Regions from separate parts of the Pantoea alfalfae genome, predicted to be linked through region 1. Evidence: predicted binding sites of a transcription regulator. Region 1 holds the regulator's gene; the other holds the start of a gene.
The links. Region 1 encodes PhoB, which activates phosphate uptake and scavenging genes when phosphate is short. Its sites were predicted from a motif close to CTGTCATAAAACTGNCNNAT; they were not measured.
Positions count from the first base shown of each region.

Region 2: pitA (inorganic phosphate transporter PitA) is a predicted target of PhoB. The motif match lies at 1,154-1,173, and genes of this name have one in related genera.

Region 1 is NZ_CP082292.1:3,068,516-3,071,630, reverse strand. Features, by position in the region: gene K6R05_RS14525 (AAA family ATPase) at 1-173, opposite strand, end outside; gene sbcD (exonuclease subunit SbcD) at 170-1,369, opposite strand; gene phoB (phosphate response regulator transcription factor PhoB) at 1,567-2,256, shown strand; gene phoR (phosphate regulon sensor histidine kinase PhoR) at 2,271-3,115, shown strand, end outside.
Region 2 is NZ_CP082292.1:289,346-292,460, reverse strand. Features, by position in the region: gene K6R05_RS01345 (BaiN/RdsA family NAD(P)/FAD-dependent oxidoreductase) at 1-1,081, opposite strand, end outside; gene pitA (inorganic phosphate transporter PitA) at 1,325-2,827, shown strand; gene uspB (universal stress protein UspB) at 2,864-3,115, opposite strand, start outside.

The DNA of each region.
Region 1 (3,115 bases):
GTCTGGTGATAGAGCGCCAGGCAGATCGCGTCCAGCAGGGTGGTTTTACCGGCCCCGGTGGCCCCGGTTATGGCAAACAGGCCGTTGCTGGCAAAGGGTTCGGCGCGGAAGTCGATGAACCATTCACCGCGCAGGGCGTTGAGGTTTTTAAACCGTAGCGTAAGAATCTTCATCGGGTCTCTTCCATAGCGGCCAGCGTCTGGCGAAACAGCGTGGTCATCTCGTCAATTTGCGCCGGTTGCAGCGCCTCATCCAGCGCCAGGCGGCGCGCGAAGACCTCTTCCACCTTCAGCTCACTCAGCGTTTCGTTGTCGAGCCGCGCCAGGCTCTGCTGACGCTGTTCACGACTGCGGCGTAACAGCAATACCTCGACCGGCAGCGTAGCGGTCAGTGTTTCGACCTGGCGCTGCAGATCGCTGAGGTACTCCTGGGTGGTAACTTCGATGTCGAGCCAGGTCGGTTTTTCCTGCTCTGTCGTACTAAAGGCGTTTAGCTGCTCCGCAATCTGCGCCAGCGAACCTTTCAGCACCTGCATCGGCTGCGCCTGTGGCACCACCAGCGGCGTAACTGACTGCAGGCCACTGACCGCCAGTTCCAGCAGGAAGACGCTCTTTTCACTCCCCAGCTCATCAAAGCTCAGCGGAATCGGCGAGCCGCTATAGCGGATATGCTCGCTGCCGGCCACGCGCTGGGCGCGATGAATATGGCCGAGCGCAATATAGTCAGCAGCCGGAAACGCGCTGGCCGGAAACGCGTCCAGCGTGCCGATGTAGATGTCGCGCACCGAATCGCTCTGGCTGACGCCGACAGTGGTGAGGTGACCGGTAGCAATGATTGGCAGCGCATAGCCCAGCGCCTGGGCAGCGGCGAAACGCTGCTGATAGTGGTGGGCAATCGCCTCCAGCAGCGAGGTCTGTTTGTCGCGGCCCGACTGACCCGCCCGGCTGCGCAGGATATCGCGCGGGCGCAGATAGGGAATGGCGCACAGTAGCGCACCCGGCTCGCCCTGGCGGGTGTTGAGCAGTAGCACATCATCCTGCTCCTGCGGTGTAGCGATCACCCGGGTATTGAGACAGGCCAGCAGCTCGCGTGACTCGTTCAGCGTTGCCACGGAATCGTGGTTACCCGCCAGCACAATCAGCTGACAGCCGGTGGGCTGCAGCGCCACCACAAAACGGTTAAACATCTCGCGGGCGTAGCTGGGCGGCGTGCCGGTATCAAACAGGTCGCCTGCAATAATCAGCGCATCCACCTGATGCTGTTCAATCTGGATCAACAGCCAGTCGAGAAACGCCTGATGTTCGGCTGCCCGACTTTTGTTGTAAAAGAACTGCCCCAGATGCCAGTCCGCAGTATGAATAATGCGCATGATGAGTCCCTGCCGTTGTGATTCGCCGGGCGATTATACTGGCTCTGCGGCCAAAGCAAAAAAATGTCGCTGCGCTGTCATAAATGATTACCAGTGAGGTTACAGGCAGGTTATGTTTTTCATAAAAGTGTCACAAATCTGACGCATAATGGCGCCGCGAATCTCAGTGACAGCCGTCATAATCAGCAGGAGTAATAATGGCTAAGCGCATTTTGGTTGTGGAGGATGAAGCCCCCATCCGTGAAATGTTGTGTTTTGTTCTGGAGCAGAACGACTATCAGCCAATCGAGGCGGAAGATTATGACAGCGCCGTTGGCAAGCTGATTGAACCCTGGCCCGATCTGATTTTGCTGGACTGGATGTTACCCGGTGGCAGCGGTATTCAGTTTATTAAGCATCTGAAGCGCGAGGCGATGACCCGCGATATCCCGGTGATGATGCTGACCGCGCGTGGCGAAGAGGAAGATCGGGTACGTGGCCTGGAAGTGGGCGCCGATGATTACATTACCAAGCCGTTTTCACCCAAAGAGCTGATGGCGCGGATCAAAGCGGTGATGCGCCGCATTTCGCCGATGGCGGTGGAAGAGGTGATTGAGATGCAGGGGCTGAGTCTGGATCCCTCCTCACATCGCGTGATGTCCGAAACCACGCCGCTGGAGATGGGCCCCACCGAATATAAGCTGCTGCACTTCTTTATGACTCACCCGGAACGCGTCTACAGCCGCGAACAGCTGCTGAACCACGTCTGGGGCACCAATGTGTATGTGGAGGATCGCACTGTCGATGTTCACATTCGCCGTTTACGTAAAGCGCTGGAAGTCTCCGGCCACGATCGCATGGTACAAACCGTCCGTGGAACAGGGTATCGTTTCTCTGCCCGCTACTGAACGGAGCCTTTACCGTGCTGGAACGCCTCTCCTGGAAGAGATTACTGACAGAACTGCTGCTGGCCAGTCTGCCTGCTGCGCTGCTGGGCCTGCTGTTTGGCAGCCTGCCCTGGTGGCTGCTGGTGAGCGTGCTGGTGGTGCTGTTGTGGCATTTCCACAATCTGATGCGGCTGTCGCACTGGCTGTGGCTCGACCGCACCATGACGCCACCGACCGGGCGTGCCAGCTGGGAACCGCTGTTTTATGGGCTTTACCAGATGCAACTGCGCAACCGGCGGCGGCGGCGTGAACTGGGCAATCTCATTAAACGCTTCCGCAGCGGGGCCGAATCGCTGCCGGATGCGGTGATCCTGACCACGGAAGAGGGCACTATTTTCTGGTGTAACGGCCTGGCGCAACAGCACCTGGGGCTGCGCTGGCCGGAAGATAATGGCCAGAATATCCTCAATCTGCTGCGTTACCCGGAGTTCTCCCGCTATCTTCGCCAGCGCGATTTTGACAAGCCGCTGACGCTGGTGCTGAACAACAAACTTCATATGGAATTCCGCGTCATGCCCTACAGCGAGGGGCAATGGCTGCTGGTAGCCCGTGATGTGACGCAGATGCATCAGCTGGAAGGGGCGCGCCGTAACTTCTTTGCCAACGTCAGCCATGAGTTACGGACGCCGCTCACCGTGCTACAGGGCTATCTGGAGATGATGAACGACTCGGTGATGAGCGAGCCTTCGCGCAGCAAAGCGCTGCACACCATGTCGGAGCAGACGCGCCGCATGGACAGCCTGGTGAAACAGCTGCTGACGCTGTCGCGTATTGAAGCCGCCCCCGCGATCGATCTCAAAGAGAAGGTCGATGTGCCGGT
Region 2 (3,115 bases), 1.2 Mb from region 1:
CCGGCACTGCACGCGCCTCCATCGTTTTTGAGGAGAGCTGCGTCGTATCCACGCCACCCAGCGTCACTTCGGCCGTACGATAGCCCTCTGTGCCGTTTGGCTGGATGCGCCAGGCGTGCAGCGTCTGCGCCAGTTCGGTTTGCTGTCTGCTGTTGAGCTGCTTCAGGGTGATATCCGGCACCACCTTCAGCCCCTGTAAGACTTCCACCAGACGCTTCGGCAGAATTTTCGCCAGGCTGTTTTTCAGGCTGAGATTCGGATGTGCTTCACGCTGCGCCGTCAGAAACGCCTCAAGCGGCGTGGCGGGCGACAGATCGATAGTGACGAATTCACCCGGCTGCCAGTAGCTGGAGATTTGCAGCACCGCCGGACCGGACAGGCCGCGATGGGTAAAGAGCATCGCCTCTTTGAAGCGGGTGCCATCCTGCGCGTCAATCGTGGTTTCCAGCGCGACGCCTGACAGCGTCTGCAGCTGCTCCAGCAGCGGCTTGTGCAGGGTAAAGGGCACCAGCGCCGCCCGCGTCGGAAAGACGCTCAGGCCAAACTGCTCTGCAATTTTGTAGCCGAATGGCGAAGCGCCCAGGCCTGGCATCGACAGACCGCCGCTGGCGATGACCAGCTTCTCCGCCTGAACCGTACTGCCGTTGAGCTGCAGGGTGTAGCCGCTTTCATCGCGCGCCACGCTGAGCACTTCACTGCGCAGCCGCAGGGTGACATTGCCCTTGTCACACTCGACCAGCAGCAGATCGACAATCTGCTGAGCCGAGTCATCACAGAAGAGCTGACCCAGGGTTTTCTCATGCCAGGCAATCCCGTGACGATTGACCAGATCGATAAAATCCCACTGGGTATAACGCGCCAGCGCCGATTTACAGAAGTGAGGATTGTGCGACAGATAGGCCGCTGGTTCGGTATAGAGATTGGTGAAGTTGCAGCGGCCACCGCCAGACATCAGAATCTTGCGTCCCGGCTTTTTGCCGTTATCCAGCAGTAACACCCGGCGACCTCGCTGTCCGGCCTGGGCGGCACAGAACAGCCCGGCGGCGCCGGCACCAATGATGATAACGTCAAACTGTTCCACTGCGGTTCACTCACTTAACTGGAAAGGCGCAGATTGTAGTGATCTGCTCATCGAGACGCCAGCGTCAAAAAATTGCCGTAAATGTGTCATATTGTATCTGCTTAATATCTAACCCTTTTTAGCTGAGTTACCCTTCAGCTTTACGACGAAAGGTCAAATTAACGCTATATTTTCCTTTCCCATACAGCACGTTGTCGCGGATAATGCGCCGCGTTCATGTCCTCCAAAAATGGCGTAACGTTTATGCTACATCTGTTTGCTGGTCTAGACCTCAGTACTAGCCTGTTATTGGTTCTTGCCCTGCTGTTTGTATTGTTTTACGAAGCGATCAACGGTTTCCACGACACGGCCAACGCAGTTGCGACGGTCATCTATACGCGTGCCATGCGTGCCCAGCTTGCTGTGGTGATGGCGGGTGTATTCAACTTCCTTGGCGTGCTACTCGGTGGATTGAGTGTCGCTTACGCTATTGTTCATATGCTTCCCACCGATCTGTTGTTAAATGTTGGATCGGCTCACGGTCTCGCCATGGTGTTTTCTATGCTGCTGGCGGCGATTATCTGGAACCTCGGCACCTGGTATCTCGGTCTGCCGGCCTCCAGCTCCCATACGCTGATCGGCGCCATTATCGGTATCGGTCTGACCAACGCCCTGATGAGCGGAACCTCGGTGGTTGATGCACTCAACATCCCGAAAGTCCTGAACATCTTCCTTTCTCTGATTCTGTCGCCGATCGTTGGCCTGGTGATCGCAGGCGGCTTAATCTTCATTCTGCGTCGCTACTGGAGCAATACCAAAAAGCGTGCGCGTATTCATATGACGCCTGCTGACCGCGAGAAGATCGACGGCAAGAAAAAGCCGCCGTTCTGGACCCGTATCGCCTTGATTGTTTCGGCCATTGGCGTGAGCTATTCGCACGGCGCGAATGACGGTCAGAAAGGCATCGGCCTGATCATGCTGGTCCTGATTGGTGTGGCTCCGGCCGGTTTCGTGGTGAATATGAATGCCTCCGGTTATGACATCACGCGTACCCGCGATGCGGTCAATCACCTGGAGCAGTATTACCAGCAGCATAACGCCTCGCTGACCCACATCATCCAGATGGCACCGCCTAAGCTGCCAACGCCGGAAGAAGTGCCAGCGACCAGTCCGCAGGAGTTCCACTGTGACAGCGCGCGCGCACTGCAGGCCGTTCAGCGTGCTCAGGTGTTACTGAATAATCTGCAGAGCTACGACCAGCTGACGGTTGATCAGCGCGGTCAGATGCGTCGTCTGCTGCTGTGTATCTCAGATACCGCCGATAAAGCGGCCCGTCTGGAAGAGACCTCACCAGATGACAAGCGCTTCCTCAATAAGCTGAAAAGCGATCTGCTTGGCACCATCGAGTATGCGCCGATCTGGATTATTGTGGCCGTCGCGCTGGCGCTGGGCATTGGCACCATGATTGGCTGGCGTCGTGTTGCCACCACCATTGGTGAGAAGATTGGTAAAAAAGGCATGACCTATGCACAGGGCATGTCAGCACAGGTAACAGCAGCGCTGTCGATTGGCGTCGCCAGCTATACCGGCATGCCCGTCTCCACAACGCACATCCTCTCTTCATCGGTAGCCGGTACTATGCTGGTTGACGGTGGCGGACTGCAGAGTCGGACCATCAAGAATATCGCCATGGCGTGGATCTTCACCCTGCCGGTCTGTATTCTGCTGTCAGGTTCGCTCTACTGGATTGCCTTAAAACTGGTGTGATGCCAGCTAAAAAAGGGCGACGCAAGTCGCCCTTTTTTAATGCCAGATCGCCAGCGCCACCAGACTGATCACTACCAGTCCGCACAGCGCACTGGTCAGAAGAAACTGCCCCCGCACCCGCTCGCATCGCCGGATAAACTCATCGTCATGATGATCAAGATAGCGCTTTGCCCAGATATAGGTGACCAGCCGTACCTGCTTGCTCGGCTGACCGTGAGAGGTGAAGAATCCCGCCCCATCGACATACTGATACAGCAGCGGATCACAACCCCGTAATACCGCCAGCAG